4 regions of the uncultured Bradyrhizobium sp. genome follow, and region 3 is predicted to be linked to each of the others. Evidence: predicted binding sites of a transcription regulator. Region 3 holds the regulator's gene; each other region holds the start of a gene.
What was found. Region 3 encodes LexA, which represses DNA repair genes until DNA is damaged. Its sites were predicted from a motif close to TGTTCNNNNTGTGTTCNG; they were not measured.
Positions count from the first base shown of each region.

Region 1: a site for LexA is predicted at 3,000-3,017, ahead of ACFE72_RS16245 (ImuA family protein). Genes of this name have one in related genera too.
Region 2: a site for LexA is predicted at 2,543-2,560, ahead of ACFE72_RS13140 (YifB family Mg chelatase-like AAA ATPase). Genes of this name have one in related genera too.
Region 4: a site for LexA is predicted at 2,415-2,432, ahead of ACFE72_RS08120 (single-stranded DNA-binding protein). Genes of this name have one in related genera too.

Region 1 is NZ_CAXUNQ010000033.1:21,859-27,233, forward strand. It holds gene ACFE72_RS16235 (exonuclease domain-containing protein) at 105-2,267, opposite strand; gene ACFE72_RS16240 (DUF4385 domain-containing protein) at 2,264-2,752, opposite strand; gene ACFE72_RS16245 (ImuA family protein) at 3,043-3,804, shown strand; gene ACFE72_RS16250 (DUF6504 family protein) at 3,719-5,227, shown strand; partial or broken gene ACFE72_RS16255 (error-prone DNA polymerase) at 5,224-5,375, shown strand, end outside.
Region 2 is NZ_CAXUNQ010000021.1:46,888-52,262, reverse strand. It holds gene gshB (glutathione synthase) at 1-157, shown strand, start outside; gene ACFE72_RS13150 (hypothetical protein) at 261-2,066, opposite strand; gene ACFE72_RS13145 (hypothetical protein) at 2,090-2,329, opposite strand; gene ACFE72_RS13140 (YifB family Mg chelatase-like AAA ATPase) at 2,610-4,148, shown strand; gene ACFE72_RS13135 (hypothetical protein) at 4,264-4,722, shown strand; gene ACFE72_RS13130 (response regulator) at 4,903-5,375, shown strand, end outside.
Region 3 is NZ_CAXUNQ010000035.1:15,571-20,945, forward strand. It holds gene ACFE72_RS16675 (ComEC/Rec2 family competence protein) at 1-1,705, shown strand, start outside; gene lexA (transcriptional repressor LexA) at 1,718-2,428, opposite strand; gene glp (gephyrin-like molybdotransferase Glp) at 2,608-3,819, opposite strand; gene ACFE72_RS16690 (HAD-IA family hydrolase) at 3,829-4,458, opposite strand; gene ACFE72_RS16695 (hypothetical protein) at 4,546-4,998, opposite strand; gene ACFE72_RS16700 (NADH:flavin oxidoreductase/NADH oxidase) at 5,309-5,375, shown strand, end outside.
Region 4 is NZ_CAXUNQ010000010.1:122-5,496, forward strand. It holds partial or broken gene uvrA (excinuclease ABC subunit UvrA) at 1-2,196, opposite strand, end outside; gene ACFE72_RS08120 (single-stranded DNA-binding protein) at 2,551-3,045, shown strand; gene gyrA (DNA gyrase subunit A) at 3,433-5,375, shown strand, end outside.

The DNA of each region.
Region 1 (5,375 bases), on a different contig from region 3:
GTCACTTAAGGCGCCGCGCGCTGGACTCAAGGCCCTGAGATTTGATTCGTTAGAGGAGCACAGGAACTGTGTCCGGCGCTGAAATTCGACGCGAACCAATAGATTTAAGCGGCTGCCGTTTCGACAGTTGGACGCTCCTGACCGCGTTTGCCATTTATTAGGTTGAGAAGCTGGGCCGCTGCCCGCGCGTCGCATAGCGCGCGATGATGGTCTTCAAGGCTGATCTCATAGGCTTGGCAAAGGTTACCCAGGCTGTAGGACTTGTGACCTGGATGGCTGCGCCTCATTCCGGCGCAGGTACAGAGCTTGGGGTAGCGAAAGCGGCGTCCAAGCCGATCAAATTCCGCAGCGATGAAACCGTAATCAAAGTTGACGCTGTGCGCAACAAAAATGGCATCCTCGCCCATAAACGCACGGAACGAGTCGGCGATTTCCGCGAACAGCGGCGCGTCCCGTACCATGGCATTGGTGATGCCGGTCAACTGCGTGATGCGGTGCGGGATGAGACGCTGCGGGTTGATAAGGGAATGCCATTCGTCGATGACGCGGTGATTGCGCATTTTAACGGCGCCGATCTCGGTGATGCGGTCGCCATTGCCCCAGCTGCCCGTGGTTTCGATGTCCACGACGACATATTCCTGTTCGGGATCGAAGCGATAGGCAACGCGCGCAATCTCGGCGTTGATGCCGGCGTTTTTCAATTGGCGTAGGCGAGTCAGCTGGTTGCGGCGCACCGCATCGCCCTCGGCCTTCACTTCAAGAAACAACAGTTCCGAATGACGCACGAGCATGAGGTCGGGAAAGCCGTCATGCATTCCGACGTAATCCTGGCACATTGCTGCCGTCACGGTAGCGATGGCGTTGGGATTTGCGGTCTGGAGCAGCGCGCGCAGTGCTTCAGCGTTCACGCGATCCCAGCCAAAAACGCCATTTGGTGTCCCCCACTTTGCCGCGATGGTACGAAGGATCAGCGGCAGCCCCGCGCCGGTACGCAACGCGTTAAGCTTCGATGCGATTTGCGCGTCGAAGCGCCGTTTGAAGCTGCGGTCTTTGAGGCATTGCGGCACCCAGTCAAACCCGCTGTGCAACTGGCCCGATTCAAACAGCTCGTCCCAGAACAGCAACCCAAATAAACTGCGCCACAGGCAATTTTCCGAGTAAAATACGCGCCAGCCGTCGCGGCGCATGACGCCCGCGACACCGGCCTCGGGGTTAGCGCGACGGATATCATCAACCGTGAGGGTGCGTCCCGACCGCAGCAATTCCGTACATGCGCCGGTGCGCTGACCGCCGAATTTGCGGGCATGGAAATCGGTAGCGAACAGATATTCATCGTCGCTCGCGGGATCGTCGATCATGTGGCGCAAAAGTTCTTCCGCGCTCGCCTTGTCGCCTCCAGTGTAGAGCAGTCGCACGAGCCGTTCGTTGCATTCCGCCGAGGAGCCGGCGCGGTACAACCTGTCGGCCGTAGCTTTGTCACCCCGCTTTTCGAAGAACTGTCCAACCAAGTAGGCGGCGCGGTCGCGAAGGTCGCCGACGTGCTCGCTGGCGGCGCGTGGGCCGTCGAGCACGTCATCAACGGCGCGGGTAAAGACGGCAGCCGATTTCGTTTCGAGACGGTTTAGGATCTGACTGTAATGAAAACAGGCGTAGGCTTCCTCGCCATCGCTGAAGCGGGCGCTGAAGGAAGTCAGCTTGTTAGTGCGGATAATCCCGAGGTCGCGAAGCGTGAAATTTTTGAGATCGCGCTCGGTTTTGCCGAAATAGAGGTAAAGGAGAAAATGAATAGGGGCGAGATTGTCGAGCGCGACATAGTCGGTGCCGCCGCAACGATCAAGCGCGGCCGCGAACGGTATCGTATCGACGAAGTGATCGACCAGCCTCGGCTTGGACCAAGTGCTTCTGACCGCGACCGCGTCAATCGCTTTGCCGGCTTGTAGCAGCGAGTTCTTCGACAGGGTCGAAAGGAAAGCGGCGTAATCGTCGTCGCGCAAGGCGCGCGCCAAACCCGATACCCTCAACTCGTCCAAGGCTGACGCTACGTTGCCGATTTCACCATACTTAAACGCCGAGGGCCGAAAGACGTAGCCGCGGCGATTGATCATGCGTATCAGGAGACACTGGGCGTCCCTCGAAAACCCGCGAAACAGGGCAATAAATGCGTGATGCTGGGGGCCAAGAACCGGCTCGTAGGTGCGCTCGACGAAGCCGAGCATTTCCGTGAAATGGTCGAGATAATAATAGACGGGCAGAACGGGCAGCTTCATCCGTATGTGCCCTTCCACGCTTTTTTCTGAGCGGCGTAGCGCGGCTCAGCCTCGGCCTTTTTCCAATGGCGGTAGAAGACCTCGGCACTCTCCGCTTTCGCGGGATCGCCGGTGCCGCGCTCTTTCAGCGCATAGCCCTTGTACTTGTCGTACTTGCGCCCGCCCTTGTAGTTGGCGTAGCGGCGTGCGCGGGTGTAGCCCATTTGCAGAAATTTCCGTGCCATGTCGGCGCCGACAAAATCCTCGGCGTCGAGATACGCCTTGAACATCCGAAAGATTGCGCTGGCGCTACGTCTCGCAATCGCGGGTGTCTTGAAGCGCCAGTGCGGGACAAGCTCGCTCTTGTACGGCTCACAGATCAGAACGCCTTGCTCGCCCTTGCCGACGCGGTACCGCTTGGGCCGCGCGCGGTAGTTGATGCCGCACTTCCAAGGATAGCTTGTCTTATCGAGCGACAGATATGACGGTGTGGCACGCGCGGGCATTAGCGTTTCCAACGCGGACGGCAACCGCGAAGGGCACTCACGGTAAATATGCGGCAAATTAGCATGTTCCATGTTTGTTCTAGGTAGGCGACTTGTCAAGCCGGATTGAGTGGGGAGTGCATCGCCGCATAGTTCTCCTGTCACGGCATGTTTCTATAGCACTCAACCCTTAGGTGTTTTTTCTACAAGATGCTGGCAAGCTATTGAACGAGCGATGTTTTTGCTTGCTTGACTCTTTTCCTTTTAAGAGAACAAAATAAGAACATTCAGTTTATCCGGAGACGTCAAGGATGGCCTCGGCCAGCCCGCACATGCCTATTGCCGAATTGCGCCGCTGGTTGGAGCGGACGGAACGGCATGGCCGCGCCCTGAGTGCTGTCGTGCCCTTCGGAGTGGCGGCGATTGATGGCGCGCTCCCTCACGGCGGAATCGCGCGCGGGAATGTGCACGAGGTGATCGAAGGCGGACCAGCCAGCGAACATGCCGCTGTCGCCACGCTGTTCGCGGCCGGTATCGTCGCCCGCATCCCGGGGCCGGTGCTGTGGTGCTTGCGCACGCGCGATCTCTTCGCGCCCGCGCTCGCCCGTATCGGGCTTCATCCGGACCGCGTGATCTATTGCGAGACCTACAAGGATCGCGACGTGCTGCCGGCGATGGAAGACGGGCTGCGCTGTATCGGCCTCGCCGGTGTGGTGGGCGAAGTCACCAAGCTGTCGCTCACCGCGTCGCGCCGCCTTCAGCTTGTTGCCGGCGAAACCGGCGTCACCGCGCTCGTGCTACGCCGCTGGCGCACGCTCGACGAACACAAGCTGGCCGGCGAGCCCACGGCCGCGATGACGCGCTGGCGGGTGGCGCCCGCCGCGTCCGGTCCCGGCGTCTTTGATCATCTTCAGCGACAGCGCTGGAACGTGGAATTGCTGCGCGTCAAAGGCGGCGAACCTCATAGCTGGATCGTGGAGGCTTGCGATGCGCAGGGTCGTCTCGCTCTTCCTGCCGCGCTGGCCGACCGACCGGCTGCGGCGGAAGAACCCAAGTTTGCCGACGCGGGATAGGCCGCTGGTCACGGCTACGATGGAAAAGCAGCGGCGGGTCATCGCTTCAGTCGATGGCGCCGCCGCACGCGCCGGGCTTGCGCCCGGCATGACGGTAACGCATGCGCAATCCCTGATACCGGACCTAACCGTGGTTGATGCCGCGCCCGAGGAGGACGCGGCCGCGCTGCGCAAGGTCGCGATCTGGTGCATGCGCTATTCGCCGCTCGTTGTCCCTGACCCGCCCGACGGCATCTTCATCGACGTGGCGGGTGCGGCGCATCTGTTTCAGGGCGAAGAAGCGTTGATCCAAGATTTGCTGTCCCGCATACAGGCCCAAGACATCGCGGCCAAGGCGGCGCTGGCCGATACGCCGGGCTGCGCCTGGGCCATGGCGCGCTTTGGCAACAGCCTCGTTGTGTCACCGGGGCGTGCCTCCGAAGCTATGGCGAGCCTGCCAGTGGCGTCCCTGCGGCTTCATGCAAAGACTATCGAGGCGCTACATGAGGTCGGGATCGAGCGCGTGGCGCATATCGCGAGCAAGCCGCGCGCCGGCCTGCAGCTTCGTTTTGGCGGTGATGTGCTGCTGCGCTTCGATCAGGCGCTAGGGAGCATTATCGAACCTTTGAGCTCCCTTCTGCCAGAGGAAGTGCCGAGCAAGCTCCTGCGCTTCGTCGATCCCCTCGCCGATCCCGACGATCTAAAACGCGTCATCGCCAAGCTATGTGCCATGCTCTGCCCGGAGCTGGAACACCGCGGCGTGGGCGCGCGACGGCTGGATCTCGTCTTTCTGCGGGTCGATAATATCGCCCAAGCCGTGCGCGTTGCGCTCGCGCGTCCCTATCGCGAGCCAAAGCATCTTGCGCGGCTGCTGGAAGAACGGCTGGTGCTGGTCGATCCGGGCTTCGGCATCGAGCAGGCGACGCTCACCGCGTCGTGGATCGAAGCCTTGAGCGAGCGGCAGACCATCGGCCGCCATCTGGCAACGGATGGCAGCGACGTGGATGTCGGCCAGCTGGTCGATACGCTCGGCGTCCGCCTCGGCTCCAAGGCCGTATTTCGCCTGGCTCCCGTCGAAAGCGACCTGCCGGAGCGCTCGGTCAAGCGCCTGCCGGCGCTGCACCCACCGCAAGGCCAGGACTGGCCCAAGACCCTGCCGCGTCCGGCGCGCCTGTTCTCGCCCCCCGAGCGCGTGGTGGCGATCGCCGCCCTGCCCGATCACCCGCCGCGCCTGTTCGTCTGGCAAAACCGGCAGCACCGCATAACGCGCGCCGATGGGCCGGAGCGCATTCACGGCGAATGGTGGCGCTCGGACGCCGAGACCGAATTGGTCCGCGATTACTACCGCGTCGAAACGGCGGATGGCGCGCGCTACTGGCTGTGTCGGGATGGTCCCGCAGGCACGGGCGGGCAATGGTGGCTGCACGGCTTAGGTGAAGCATGAGCTATGCCGAATTGCAGGTCACGACGCATTTCTCCTTTCTGCGCGGCGCGTCTTCGCCGGAGGAGTTGTTTGTCGCCGCCGCCATGCTCGGCATCCCTGCCCTCGGCATCACCGACCGCAATTCGCTGGCCGGCATGGTGCGCGCCCA
Region 2 (5,375 bases), on a different contig from region 3:
CGAGCGCGGGCTGCTGTTGGTCGGCATCGACGTGATCGACGGCAACCTCACCGAAATCAACGTCACCTCGCCGACCGGAATCCGCGCCATCGCCGGGCTGGGCGGGCCGGACGTGGCGGCGAAGGTGTGGGATGCGATCGAGAAGAAGCGGGGATAAGGTTCGGCATGCAGGCCGGTTCCGAATGGTCGTCGGCATCCGTCCGATGCCGCAAATAACCTGCATCTGCAACAGCTATGCGCCCGCCGCTTGTGGGCCGTTGCTACCTGGTCTTCGTTTTGCGTGAAGCGGCAGCGCCAAGCGCCTTAATTTTCGCCGACAACTCTTTTTCCCGCTTTTCGGCTGTCTTGAGTGCGTCCTCGTCGAAGAGCGGAACCAGGATGTGTTTACGCGCTTCCTTGTAGCTGGTGATCGCCGCCGTGCGATAGCGAGGATCTTTGGTCAGCTTCCAGGTTTGCGCCGAGACGTCGCCCATCAGGGTATTGATACCCACCAGCCTGTCATCTCGCTCATCATCGTCAGGCAATGCCGTCTTGAGTTCTTGCAAATTCGCCGATGACCGGGACAGGCGTGCCGCGTCCGGAAGGAGTGCGGACCACTCCGTCAGGGCCTGTGCCTGTTTGAATCGCGCATCATACCACCCATGAACCGGTTCATCCCTCCGCCATACCTTCAACGCCTCATCAAAGTGTCGAACTGCTTCCCCGAAGTGATCGCCATTTCTCGTCATGCGCCCGAGCGCCAGAAACGTCATGCCCCAGTTTTGATGCGTGAGCGCCCAGGACAGAGGTTCAGCCTCCCTGGAAATCAGTTTGAGGGCCTCTTCATAATATCTTCCCGCAGCCGCGAGATGACCCGGATCGGCCGATAATATCCCGAGTTGATAGGTGATGTTGCCCAGATTGTATCTATACAGGCTCTTGTGCCGGTCATTTTCGTCCGGACTGATTTCGATGACCTGTTCAGCGCGTTGTTTGGCCTCCCTGAGCATATCGAGATTGCCTTGCTCGCTGCCCGAACTCGCCAGGGCGCTTGCGAGATTGGCCAGTACAATGCGCTTGTTTTCACCATCCAGGGCGGCGCCCTGATCCAGGAGTTCCCGATAGATCGCTATGGCATCATCCGGGTTCTGTAACAGAAGCAGGGTCGCCAATCCTGATTTTGCTCCAATCCAGTCCTGGCTGCCGACCTTTTCCTCGGCGATGCTTCTCTCGAACGCGGCCTTTGCCTTGGCGAAATTTTCCGGGGAGCGATTGAGGTTCCAGCTCGCGGTCAGAACGATTGCCAACTGATGGTTGACGGCCCGTTTGAGTACGGGATAGCGGTCGATTGCCGAACTCGAGCTGGCTTTTTCCAAAGCGCGCTGCGCGTCTCTGAAATAGTCTCGGCGCGTGTGCTCATCACCGCCATTTACCAGCTCGCGTACCTGGGAAAGGGTATAGTTGATGCTGAGTTCGGGGTCCCCCTCCGCCAGCAGTGACGCTGCCTGATACAGCGCTGCGGCTTCTACGGTCTGGAATTGCAGACTGGCGGTCAGGGCTTGGAGGGCGGTCAATTCGGCCGCTTCGCGTCGAGCATCCATGCCTTTCTCGATCTCCGACTGGATCTTAGCGCGCGCCTCGGCGAATTTTCCCGCATCGATGAGGGCGGTCGCGCTTTCACGCAAGGCCCGAAGCTTTGGATATCTGTCGGATACTTCTTCCAATTGCTTCTGGAGTTGGAGGTGCTTGCGCGCGAACTCGACCAGCTTCTCGCCAATTCCTTCCGAAGGGACATTCTTTTCACCGATCAGGTTCAAAGCCGCCGTAATTTGCGCTTCATTGAGCGAGAGCTTTTCCCGCAGCAGTCCAATGAGCTGCTCTTGTTCCGCGGTCCGTTTGTCGCTTGCGATACCGGCTATTTGCTTCAGTTCGGCCAGTTGCGCCGGCGTCAGCCCGGTCGATATCGGACTGTTTGTGACATTTCCCTGAATGACAACGGCGTTTTCGCCGGCGCGGATGTCCTGGGCGCTTACCCGGCCCAAGAGCGCCAGTTCGAGCGCCAGTTCGAGCGCCAGCGCCGCGGCCATGGCGCAGATGTAACCGCGGGACCTCACTTCGGGGATGTCACATTAGTCGTTACCGGCGAATTTGTGACTGAGCCGTTGATGCCGACTCCACCTGCCCCGACGTTGATGCTTTCACGTGACAGGTCTTTGGCGGGACTGTGTGTCGAGGTGTACCAGGCAAACAGGCCCCCGATGATGACGGCTATGCCGCCGCCAGCCCAAGACAGGATCTTGCGATTTTTTTCTGATCCGATGAACTTCCAGATGACGCTTGCCTGGCCCATGACAATGACCTCGGTTGAGCAACGACCCTCATTTTAGTTCACATGGCCGAATTGTCCACGCGACCCGCTAACAAAGCCCGTCCCGCTCTTTTCGTCGTCATGCTGAGCGAATGCCTAGAACGGCTCCCCTTTGATGAATGTGCCAGTTCGATTCTTTGCGGCCGTAAGCACAACTCAGGCTATGCGCGGTAACATGCGGGTTCAGCCTGCGGTTGTTCCCTGAATGTTCTTGTTCGCCTGGACGCTTTACGCTACCCTCCGTTGTGACTGAGGGGCATTCATGGTTCAGCGGGTTTCCACCGTCGCATTCGAAGGCATCGAGGCCCGCGCCGTCGACGTACAGGTGCAGGTCGCACCCGGCCTGCCGGCATTCGCCATTGTCGGGCTGCCGGACAAGGCGGTGTCGGAGGCGCGCGAGCGGGTGCGTTCGGCGCTGATCGCCTCCGGATTGGCGCTGCCGGCGCGACGGATCACGGTCAACCTCGCGCCCGCCGACCTGCCGAAGGAAGGCAGCCACTACGACCTGCCGATCGCGCTCGGCCTGATGGCGGCGATCGGCGCCATTCCGGCCGACGCGCTGGCGGGTTTTACCGTGCTTGGCGAACTTGGGCTGGATGGATCGATCGCGGCGGTGGCCGGCGTGCTGCCGGCAGCGATCGGCGCCAATTCGCGCGACGAAGGCCTGATCTGCCCTTCCGCCTGCGGCGCCGAGGCGGCGTGGGCCAGCCCCGACATCGAGATCGTGGCCGCCCATTCGCTGATCCAGATCGCCAATCATTTCAAGGGCACCCAGGTGCTGTCGCGGCCGCAGCCGAAGGTTCGCGAGCGCGAGGAAGCCGGGCTCGACCTGCGCGACATCAAGGGCCAGGAAAGCGCCAAGCGCGCGCTTGAGATCGCGGCGGCAGGCGGCCACCATCTGCTGATGATCGGCTCGCCCGGCGCCGGCAAATCGATGCTGGCGGCACGGCTGCCCTCGATCCTGCCGCCGCTGTCGCCGGCCGAGCTGCTCGAAGTGTCGATGATCGCCTCCGTCGCGGGCGAGATCGAGGGTGGCGCGCTTACCGCAAGGCGGCCGTTCCGCAGCCCGCATCATTCGGCCAGCATGGCGGCGCTCACCGGCGGCGGCATGCGCGCAAGACCCGGGGAAATCTCGCTGGCGCATCAGGGCGTGCTGTTCCTCGACGAATTGCCGGAATTCGATCCGCGGGTGCTGGATTCGCTGCGCCAGCCGATGGAGAACGGCGAGGTGGCGGTATCCCGCGTCAACCATCGCGTCACCTATCCGGCGCGCTTCATGCTGGTCGCGGCGATGAACCCGTGCCGCTGCGGCCACGCCTATGAGCCCGGCTATCCCTGCAAGCGCGGCCGCATCGACCGCTGCACCGCCGACTATCAGGCGCGTATTTCAGGGCCACTGATGGATCGCATCGACCTGCGCATCGAGGTGCCGGCGGTGACCGCCGCCGACCTGATCCTGCCGCCCCCCGCGGAAGGATCGGCAGAGGTCGCCGCGCGCGTGGCCGCGGCGCGCGGCATTCAACGGGCGCGCTACACCGCTGCCGGCCTGCCCAATGTGCGCACCAATGCGGAAGCGCCGGCGGCGGTGCTGGAAACCGTGGCGCAGCCGGACGCGAGCGGCCTCAAGCTGCTGCGCGATGCCGCCGAAACCATGCGGCTGTCCGCCCGCGGCTATCACCGCGTCCTGCGCGTCGCCCGCACCCTGGCCGATCTCGATGGCACGGACAGAATCGGCCGGCTGCATCTGGCCGAAGCGCTGTCCTATCGCGCGCTGGCCGACGATGTCAGGCGCGCGGCGTGAAACAGCCATTTTTTGCACCTGACCTGCGCGCGTCAACGCGGCGGTAACTAGTTTTCTTTACGCTCTGCCAACCATAAGCCCTGCGTCTATGGGTCAAGTTGAGCGAGTGTGTATCATGTTGCGTTTCGGAATCCTGGCTTCCGCCGTTCCGCTCATCCTTGCCGGGCTGTTCGCGCACGGTGAATTGCTGCCCGGCCCACGGCCCTGCATCGAGGCCGGCGGGTCCGCGCTGCAGATTGCGGAGGCGCCCTGGCATGCCGATCTGCAGGTCGCATTCACCGAAGTTCCGACTACGGCAACGGTGCGGGTGCAGATCGTCGACAGCGCCGAAACCGCCGACTTCGTGATGGTTGACGACGCCGGCAGCGCAGAGGCGCACACTTGCGGCGGCGCTCCCCGATTTGTCGCGATCTCGGCCTATCCCTCCGCATCCGCACCGGTCATCTATCTGTCGACCGATGGCGGGGCCGATTATCGGATTTTTGTAAGGTCGAAAACGTTTTCGCTGCGGGAGGCCGCCGCCCTCGTCGTCGGCGCCAATGGCGGGCGGGCCCGAATGGCCGCGGCGCTCTGACCGCCATTAACGTTCCGTCAACCCTGTTCGCAGCGGACGGCGCGATGCCGCGCCGCCTCAAGCACTTGGCAACGTCGCCGCCGCATCCTTCGCGCCGGCATGCGCCAAAGGTTTCGGACGGTCTGAATGCCGTCCGCGCAAAACTGCCGCGGCGGCAAGACATTTTCGGGGTGGTCGGTGATGGGGCGGGTTTTCCGGATCAGAGCGCGGCTACGCCGTTTCGCGCGCCGTCATCCCTGGGCAAGCCTTGCGATACGCTCGTTCATGATCTTCTCCGCCGCCTTTGGCGGCGCCTACGGGTTCATCGCCGGAAGCCGGTCGGAGGGCTCCGGTTACGATCCTCATGCCTTTGCAATCGGCGCCAGTTTTCTGTTCGCCGTGGCATGCGTGGCGCTGGCGACGCTGAGCGTGCGGCTGCGCTGGATCCGCAAGCGGCTTCGCAAGCTCGCTTTGCACAACGAAGCGCTGGCCGATCGCAACTGGGAGCTGAAGGAAGCCGAGGAGCGCGCGCGCAGCCTGTTCGAAGCCCAGGGCGACCTGATTGTTCTGCGCGATGCCGACGGCCGTATCACCTTCGTCAACGACGCCTATTGCGCGCTGGCGCGGCAACCGCGCGCGCTTTTGATCGGAAGCGGTTTCACGCTTGAGGTGAT
Region 3 (5,375 bases):
CGAACTGAAGGCGCGGCTGCTGCCGCCGTTGGCGCCGCTGCGGCCCGGCGGTTATGATTTCGCCCGCGACATGTATTTTCAGGGCATCGGTGCGTCCGGCTTCGTGATGGGCGCCATCAAGACCCTGGATCCGCCGTTCAGCCGCGGCGTGTCGCTGCGCTATGCGGCCTTCATGCAAGGGCTGCGCGACGCCATTGACGCGCGGATCCGCACGGTTCTCAGCGGCGATAGCCGCGCCATCGCGACCGCCCTGCTGACGGGGCGGCGGGACGCCATCTCGGCGCCGGTGAACGACGCGATGTTCATCTCCGGCCTCGGTCATGTGCTGTCGATTTCGGGATATCACATGGCGGTGGTCGCCGGCGTGGTGTTCTTCGCGGTCCGTGCAGCGCTGGCTCTGGTTCCGACCTTGACGGTAACGTTCCCGATCAAGAAGTGGTCTGCCGCCGCGGCGCTGGCGGCGGCTCTGTTTTATCTTCTGCTGTCCGGCGCCGAGGTTGCGACTCAGCGATCGTTCTTCATGACCGCCGTGGTTCTGATTGCGGTCATGGTCGACCGCCGCGCGGTGACGTTCCGCACCCTGGCGGTGGCAGCGATGATCGTGCTGTCGATTGCGCCGGAAGCGCTGGTGCATCCGAGCTTCCAGATGTCGTTCGCAGCGACGCTGGGACTGGTAGCGCTGGTACAGACGGGCATGCCAGCGCTGTTCGCTGCGACGGACCATTCGGCCACCGCGCGGGCTGCCTTATGGGGTGGGCGCGAGATTGCGATGCTGGCGCTGGCATCGCTGGTCGCGGGCCTTGCGACCATGCCTTACGCCGCGTTTCATTTTCATCGCGTGACACCGTACGGGGTAGTCGCCAATCTTGCGGCGATGCCGGTGGTGTCGGTGATGGTGATGCCGGCCGGGATGATGGGCCTTGTCGCGATGCCGTTCGGCTTCGACGGCGTGTTCTGGCGCATCATGGAATTCGGCATCGACTGGATGATCACGGTCGCGCAATGGGTCGCGGCACTGCCCGGGGCCATCGGCCGCATGGTGGCATTCGGCACCGGGCCGCTGATTGCGGCGACCGCGGGGATCATCCTGTTCGGCCTGCTGAGGACGCCGTTGCGCTGGAGCGGCGCGGGCGCCCTTGGGATCGCGATTGTATGGGCGCTCTGCGCGCCCCGGCCGGACATTCTGATCTCGGGCGATGCGCGCAATGTCGGCGTGCGAGGCAAAGACGGGCGCCTGCATCTGATGCGGACTGCAAAGGATACGTTCCTGGTCAAGGAATGGCTCGCAGCGGACGCGGACGCGCGGATCCCGGAGGCTGTTTCGCTTAGCGGCGGCGTCTCTTGCGACGCAGCGGGTTGCGTGACGCCGTTGGCGGATGGGACGTTCGCAGCACTGGTGCTGCGGCCCGAGGCGCTGTCGGATGATTGCGGACGCGCCGCGGTCATCATCACAGCGCGACAGGCTCCGTTTGGATGCAAGGCGCTGGTGATCGGCCGGGAATTGCTGCAAAAACGTCTTGCGACCAGCTTGCGGCGAACCCCGGGCGGTTTTGTGATCGATGCGGCCAAGCCGGACGGGACGGATCGCCCCTGGTCGCCGGCGGCTGGCGAGCCAACCGAACCGGAAAACAGCTATCCCGGTCCCGCGGCGGCGCGTCCCCTCGACGCGACCCCGGCCGAAGCCGATCTGCAGATGGAAGATTAGCCGCCAGCCCGCTCAATACTTCCGATAGAGCCCGATCAGCTTGCCCTGAATCCGCACCCGGTTCGGCGGCAGGATGCGGACTTCATACGAGGTGTTGGCGGGTTCAAGCGCGATCGAGGCGCCACGGCGGCGAAAGCGTTTTAGCGTCGCTTCCTCCTCGTCGATCAGCGCGACCACGATGTCGCCGGTTTCGGCGGTCTCGTTGCGCTGGATCAGCGCCATGTCGCCATCGAGGATTCCGGCGTCGACCATGGAATCGCCGCGGACCTCAAGCGCGTAGTGTTCGCCGGAGCCGAGCATGTCCGGCGGCACGCTGATGGTATGGCTGCGGGTCTGCAGCGCCTCGATCGGAGTGCCGGCCGCGATGCGGCCCATCACGGGCACCGACACCGGACGGCTGGAATCGTCCTCCGAACTGCCGCCGGTGCTGGGGCGGACCTTGCCAAGGTTGCCTTCAATCACGCTAGGGGTAAAGCCGCGCCGGCCGTTGCTGCCGCCATTGCCCGACAGTTCCGGCAGCTTGATGACTTCGATGGCGCGGGCGCGATTGGGGAGGCGGCGAATGAAGCCGCGCTCTTCGAGCGCCGTGATCAGCCGGTGGATGCCGGACTTGGAACGCAGATCCAGCGCGTCCTTCATCTCATCGAAAGACGGGGGAACGCCGGCCTCCTTCAACCGCTCATTGATGAATCGCAGGAGTTCATATTGTTTGCGCGTGAGCATCTCGGCCAATCCTCAATTTGATAGTGCCGTTCGATTTCGAGAAGTCGGGGAGACTCCGTTGCGGGCGAATTACTCGAAACAAATCATGAACGGACCCTATATGTTCCATATGTGTTCCGCAACCACTTAATTTCACGTCAACAAAACGAAGTTTTCGAGCAAGGCAGGTGCGTGGAGCATCACGTCGGCAGCCTGAGAATGACGCAGGGCGATCCAGCGGACGCCGCGGGAGCAAACGGTGAACGGATCACAAGCGCCCGCGCCGCAGCGAGATTTCCCAACAATGAACTGTCCTGGTGGTTGACGGGAGTGGCGACCAAACCACCGTCGGAGCGTTCTTCGAGCTGCGCGCGCAGATAGTCCTCGCGGGCATCGTTGGCGGCGAGATTGCGTCCCAGCACGGCCGTTTCCGTTGCATGATGAACGTCCGAACGGCCCGACAGCGCCCGAATCAACGGCACCATGAACAGGAAGGCGCAGACATAGGATGACACCGGATTGCCGGGCAGGCCGATCACCCGCATGGAGCCGAGCCGGCCGTGCATCATCGGCTTGCCGGGCCGCATCGCAATCCGCCAGAACGCCATCGAAACGCCCTCGGCCTGCAGCGCTCGCTTGACCAGATCATGGTCGCCGACCGATGCGCCGCCGATGGTGATGAGAATGTCGGCGCCCCCATCTCGCGCGCGGCGGATGCCGTCGGTAGTGGCCGCGACCGTATCGGCGGCGATGCCGAGGTCGGCAGTGTCGGCATCCTCGGCGCGGGCCAGCGCCCGCAGCGCATAGCCGTTCGAATATACGATCTGGCCGGGGCCGGGCGTCGAACCCGGCATCACCAATTCATCGCCGGTGGCGAGCACGGCGACCTTGGGCCGGCGTCGCACGCCGAGTTGCGGATAATTCATGCTTGCCGCCAGCGACAGGTCGCGGTCGGTGAGGCGGCGGCCGGCACGCAGCAACACGTCTCCTTCGCAGAAATCGACGCCGGCCGGGCGGATATGCCGCCCCATGACCGCCGGTTCGGTGAGGGAGATGATGGGGCCGTCGCGTACCGTATCTTCCTGGATCACCACGGCGTCGGCGCCTTGCGGGATCACCCCGCCAGTGAAAATCCGTACCGCTTCTCCTGCGTGCAACGCCGCTTCGAACGGTCGGCCCGCGGCGACCTCGCCTATCACCCGCAGCCGTGCGGCGACCGTTGAGGCGTCGGCTGAACGCACCGCATAGCCGTCCATCGCGGACATCGCCTGCGGCGGCTGGGTCCTTCGTGCGGCGATGTCGCGTGCGAGCACGCGGTGATGCGCCGCATCGAGCGCGACCATCTCCTGGGATAGAGCCTCGGCACCCGCGAGAACCGCTGACAGCGCGTCGGCCACCGGCATCAGTGCCACCAAAATCTCCTAAATTCCCAGCGCGGCCAGCGCGTCCGCCACGTCGCGGGTTGATCCGACATGAACGACGGCCAACCCGCGCGCCCGCGCGCCCTCGATGTTTTCTGCGAGATCATCGAAAAACACAATGCGTGACGCAGGCACGCCAATCTCCTTCACCACACGATCATAGGCATCGGGGTCCGGTTTCCGGACCCCGATGGTCGAGGACAAGAACAACTTTCGGAAATGGCCGAGGACTTCCGCGTATCGGCGTGTAAAATGCGCCTCATGGGCGCGATTGGTGTTGGAAAAGGCGTAGAGCGGCAGGTGCCGCGCCGCCCGCGCCAGCAGCGGCGCGATGTCGGGCATTTCGCCGGCGAAGATCGCGTTCCAGCCTTCGAGAAACTGCGCGTCGGTGATGTCGATACCGAGCGAGGCGCGCAAGGCGGCGAAGAATTCGGTGTCCGAACTCTCGCCGCGCTCGTGACACTTGTAGGCCTCGTCAGGCGAAAAGCGCTCGATCAGGCGCGCGGACGCGCAGCCGGCATGGCCGGCCCAGCAGGCAAGGGCGCGGCCGAAATCGATGTCGATCACGACGCGGCCGAGATCGAACAGCAGCGCATCGGCAGAGCCGGGAGAAAGCAAGGGCGCGGGCATTGCCTCGGTATGCGCGAGAACCGGCGGTCGGACAAGAACCCTCGCTGCGCCAGACAACGTTAACGGCGTCCGCCGAACCAGATCCGATCAGTGCTTGGCACCGAAAATGATTTGATGGCCGCTCGCTACTGCGTTGCCGGAGATCGTGCCGAAGACGATGGCGTGATCCTCGACAACGGCGTTGCCATACGCCTCGCCGTAGATGGTGCCGAAATCCTTCACGGTTGCATTCTCATAGACTTGTCCGCGGATGACTGCGTTGTCCATGACCTTGCCCTGGCCAAAAACCCGTCCGGTGACCACCGCGTTACCGGAGACAGCGGCGCTGTCGTACACCGTACCAGAGACCTGCGCATTGTCCTTGATGGTGGCCGTGCCGTAGGCCCGGGACTGGTCGAGCAGCCAGCATGACCCCGCCTGGTCCAGATTGGCTTCGCTCTGGACGTAACCGCCGAGCGCCCCGTCCGCTATGCGTCTGATCCGGTGCAATACCACGCCGTTCTGGTCGACGGTGTCGTCAGGTAGGATTTCGTATTTCATTTGAAAAATCCATTGTTGGTAAGAGCAGCGCCGTTCCGCTGCGGCAACTGTAGGCCGCGCTTCGGCCGGCGCATCCGTTGCAGAAGGCACCATGCTACATCGTGCAACCGGGGCGATCAATATTTCCGCATGTGCCTTTCAACCGATGCAATGAAAAACCTGCGAACTATTCTAACAGCTACCGTCAAATCCAGTGACCGCAATAACCGCAAGCCGTTGATCTGCTATGGGAATGCTGCGACATTCGCGGTATCAATCGCGCCCCGTTCGGCTCGGAATGCCGCGATCACCAGGTCTGCCAGAGATGGACATGAGCGACGTGTTGCTGTTTTCGCCATTTACGATACGCGGCGTCGAGCTGCGCAACCGCATCGTGG
Region 4 (5,375 bases), on a different contig from region 3:
GAGTTTTCGCGCGATCGCCTTGTAGAGCGTGTCGATCAAGAGCGTCGACTTGCCGCCGCCGGAGACGCCGGTGACGCAGGTGAACAGCCCGAGCGGGATTTCAGCCGAGACGTTTTTCAGATTGTTGCCGCGGGCGTTGACCACCTTGATGGTGCGGCGATGGTTCGGCGGCCGCCGCTCCGGCACGTCGACCGAACATTCGCCGGTAAGATATTTGCCGGTCAGCGACTTTGGATTGCGCATGATCTCGGCCGGCGTGCCCTGCGCCACGATATGGCCGCCATGCATGCCGGCGCCGGGGCCGATGTCGAGCACGTGGTCGGCGAGCCGGATCGCGTCCTCGTCGTGCTCGACCACGATCACGGTGTTGCCGAGGTCGCGCAGCCGCTTCAACGTATCCAGCAGCCGCGCATTGTCGCGCTGGTGCAGGCCGATCGACGGCTCGTCCAGCACATAGAGCACGCCGGTGAGGCCGGAGCCGATCTGCGAGGCGAGGCGGATGCGCTGGCTCTCGCCGCCCGACAGGGTGCCGGAGGCGCGCGCCAGGGTCAGGTAATTGAGGCCGACGTCCAACAGGAACGACAGCCGCTCGCGGATTTCCTTCAGCACCCGCGCGGCGATCTCGTTCTGCTGGGCGTTGAGCGCTTCCGGCACGGTCTCGAACCATTCACCGGCTGATCGCACCGACAGTTCGCTGATCTCGCCGATATGCTTGCCGCCGATCTTGACGCACAGCGCCTCCGGCTTGAGCCGATAGCCGCGGCAGCCTTCGCAGGGCACGTCGGAGAAATATTTGGCGAGTTCCTCGCGCGCCCATTCGCTCTCGGTTTCGCGATAGCGGCGGTCGATATTGGTGATGACGCCTTCGAACGGCTTCTTGGTGTCGTAGGAGCGCACCCCGTCTTCGTAGGAAAACTTGATCTCGTCGTCGCCGGAGCCGTGCAGGAGGGCGGCCTGCGTCTTCTTCGGCAGGTCCTTCCATCTGGTTTCCAGCGTGAACTTGTAGAACTTGCCTAGCGCCGTCAGGGTCTGGATGTAATAGGGCGAGGACGATTTCGCCCACGGCGCGATGGCGCCGCGGCGCAGCGTCAACTCCTTGTCGGGAATGACCAGCTCTTCGTCGACATGCTGCTCGACCCCGAGGCCGCCGCATTCCGGGCAGGCGCCATAGGGATTGTTGAAGGAGAACAGCCGCGGCTCGATTTCCGGAATCGTAAACCCGGACACCGGGCAGGCGAATTTCTCCGAGAACAGGATGCGCTCGGGGCCGCTCTTGTCGTGGATCTTTGCGGTTTTCTTTTTTTCACCCTCGCCTGCAAGGGGAAAGTCGGCCCGCAACGCCGGGGTGGGGTCACCGTCCGCAACCGGACCTGCACCCGACCGCTTCGCGCTCGACCTCCCCCTTTCAGGGAGAGGAGAAGAAGAGGGGGACGGCGCATCGGCATATTCGATCACCGCCAGCCCGTCCGCCAGCTTCAGCGCGGTCTCGAAACTTTCCGCCAGCCGCTGGCCCATGTCCGGCCGCACCACGACACGATCGACCACCACGTCGATGTCGTGCGGGAATTTCTTGTCGAGCACGGGCGCATCCGCGAGTTCATGAAAAGTGCCGTCGATCTTGACGCGCTGAAATCCCTTCTTGAGATATTCCGCCAATTCCTTGCGGTATTCACCCTTGCGGCCGCGCACCACCGGCGCCAGCAGGTACAGCCGCGTGCCTTCCGGCAGCGCCAGCACCCGGTCGACCATCTGCGACACGATCTGGCTCTCGATCGGCAGGCCGGTGGCGGGCGAATAGGGCACGCCGACCCGCGCCCATAACAGCCGCATGTAATCGTAGATCTCGGTGACGGTGCCGACGGTGGAGCGCGGGTTTTTCGAGGTGGTCTTCTGCTCAATCGAAATGGCCGGCGACAGGCCGTCGATCTGGTCGACATCCGGCTTCTGCATCATCTCCAGGAACTGGCGCGCATAGGCGGAGAGCGATTCGACGTAACGCCGCTGTCCCTCGGCATAAATGGTGTCGAACGCGAGCGACGACTTTCCGGAGCCGGACAGGCCGGTGAACACCACGAGCCTGTCGCGCGGAATTTCCAGATCGACGTTCTTGAGATTGTGTTCGCGCGCGCCGCGGATGGTGATCGCGCGCATCCCCGACCCGGCCTGCTGACGCTTGGCCCTTAGAATTTCGTCCATGATCGGCATTTCCAGACGCGCTTGCGCCGCATGAGGCGTGCATCGCCCGAACCTCGCGACGTGCCGCCATATGGATGGAGTATCCGAAACGTAGGTAGAACCGGCCGCGATTTCCAGTGCCGCGTTGCAGCCATCAACCGTTTGTTGGCCACGGCCTGGCGCGTTCCCGAAAAGCCCGAATCGGCCTGAAACTCCTTGCTCCGTGATCACCTGTATGATAGAACAAAAACAGAACAATGTAAAATGTCCCAGCACCACCCGTATTGGAGCGTGGACAACTGCCTGGGCCCCCGCGCAGTCGCGGATGCGAAGGGGTAGGGTGCTTCAGGCAAGCGATAGTATGGAGAGTTTGAGATGGCGGGTTCGGTCAACAAGGTCATTCTGATCGGCAATCTGGGAGCCGATCCTGAAATCAAGCGAACCCAGGACGGCCGGCCGATCGCCAATCTGCGGATCGCGACGTCGGACACCTGGCGCGACAAGAACACCGGCGAACGCAAGGAAAAGACCGAGTGGCATCGCGTGGTGATCTTCAGCGAAGGCCTGTGCAAGATCGCCGAACAGTATCTCAAGAAGGGTGCCAAGGTGTATATCGAAGGCCAGCTACAGACGCGGAAATGGACCGACCAGAGCAACGTCGAGCGATATTCGACCGAAGTGGTGCTGCAGAATTTCAATTCCACGCTGACCATGCTGGACAGCCGCGCCGGCGGCGGCGGTAATTTCGGATCCGACGACTCCGGCGGAGATTTCGGATCGGGTGGTCCTTCCGGCGGAGCGCCTCGCCGCGCCGTAGCCGCCGGCGCAAGCTCCCGCAACAGCGACATGGACGACGATATTCCGTTCTGAGAACTCCGCGTTTCTCGTGCTCCGGACGCATTTGCACCACGGTTTTGCTTCGGCTTGTCGGCGCGCAGCGCGCCCGCACGGCGGGGTGCGCTGAAGAGCGGGGTCCGTCATGAACGCGTGCGTCCGGTATGGGCTCGGCGGAGCGGCATGATCGGCGATGCTTTGCGTCGCCCTGGAATGCCCGCCCCGCATCCGGGAGACGAGATTTTTTGCTGCCTCGTAACGGCGCTGCGCGGCGCCGGAACGGCGCGAAATCCCGCTATGTCAGATAGCGCCTAAGTATTTGTAAAAACGAAGGGAAAAAGCCCCTGCCGAGAGCTGTTCGAGGTGGTTTTTCGACCCCCGATACGCTATATGATTCTTAGCAAAAATTGACCGGATTCCCCCTTGTCGGACACTGACGATACAAAACCCGGAGAGCCGCCGGCTCATTCCGATATTCGGCCCGTTTCGATATTAGACGAAATGAAACGCTCCTATCTCGATTACGCCATGAGCGTGATCGTGGCCCGGGCGTTGCCGGATGCGCGCGACGGGTTGAAGCCGGTGCACCGGCGGATTCTGTACGCCATGTACGAAAACGGCTTTGAGTGGAACAAGCCGTACCGCAAGTCGGCGCGTACCGTCGGTGACGTGATCGGCAAATATCATCCGCACGGCGATCAGTCGGTCTATGACGCGCTGGTACGCATGGCGCAGGATTTCTCCATGCGCGTGCCGCTGATCGACGGGCAGGGCAATTTCGGCTCGGTGGACGGCGATATGCCGGCGGCGATGCGCTACACCGAGTCGCGGCTGACCAAGGTGGCGCAGTCGCTGATCGACGATATCGACAAGGATACCGTCGACTTCCAGGCCAACTACGACAATTCGGAACGCGAGCCGACGGTTCTGCCGGCGAAATTCCCGAACCTGCTGGTCAACGGCGCCGGCGGTATCGCCGTCGGGATGGCCACCAACATCCCGCCGCATAATCTCGGCGAAGTCATCGACGCCTGCACCGCGTTGATCGACGATCCCGCTCTGGGCATCGACGACCTCATCAACATCATCCCCGGACCGGATTTTCCGACCGGCGGCATCATCCTCGGACGTCAGGGCATCCGCTCGGCCTATCATCTCGGCCGCGGTTCGATCGTGATGCGCGGCAAGGTGTCCATCGAGCCCGCCCGCAAGGATCGAGAAGCGATCATCATTTCTGAAATTCCGTACCAGGTGAACAAGGCCACCATGGTCGAACGCATCGCCGAACTGGTGCGCGACAAGAAGATCGAAGGCATTTCGGATTTGCGTGACGAATCCGACCGCGACGGGTTTCGCGTCGTCATCGAGCTTAAACGCGACGCGGTGCCCGAAGTGGTTCTGAACCAGCTCTACCGGTTTACCCCGCTGCAGACCAATTTCAGCGCCAACATGGTGGCGCTCGACGTCGGTCGGCCGCAGGTGATGAACCTGAAGGACCTGCTAGGGTTGTTCGTCGCCTTCCGCGAGCAGGTGGTGTCGCGGCGCACCAAATTCCTGCTCAACAAGGCGCGCGACCGCGCCCATATCCTGGTCGGCCTTGCCATTGCGGTGGCCAATATCGACGAGATCATCCGCGTGATCCGCACCTCTCCGGACCCCAACACGGCGCGCGAAACCCTGATGGCGCGCGACTGGCCGGCCAAGGACGTCGCCGCGATGATCACGCTGATCGACGATCCCCGCCACCGGCTCGCCGCCGACGGCACCGCGCGGCTGTCGATGGAGCAGGCCAAGGCCATTCTCGACCTGCGGCTGCAGCGGCTTACGGCACTGGGCCGCGAGGAAATTTCCGAGGAACTCGACAAGCTCGCGCTGGAGATCGCCGACTATCTCGACATCCTGCGCTCCCGCGCGCGCATCCAGAGCATCATCAAGGCCGAGCTTCTGGCGGTCAGGTCCGAATTCGCCACGCCGCGCAAGACCGTGATCATCGACCAGGAGAACGAGGTCGAAGACGAAGACCTGATCCAGCGCGAGGACATGGTGGTGACGGTGTCGCACGCCGGCTATGTCAAGCGGGTGCCGCTGTCGACCTATCGCGCGCAGAAGCGCGGCGGCAAGGGCCGCTCCGGCATGCAGACCCGCGACGAGGATTTCGTCAGCCGGCTGTTCGTGGCCTCGACCCATACGCCGGTGCTGTTCTTCTCGTCGCGCGGACAGGTCTACAAGGAAAAGGTCTGGCGGCTGCCGGTGGCGCCGCCGAACGGCCGCGGCAAGGCGCTGATCAACATCCTGCCTCTCGAACAGGGCGAGCGCATCACCACCATCATGCCGCTGCCCGAGGACGAATCCTCCTGGGCCAATCT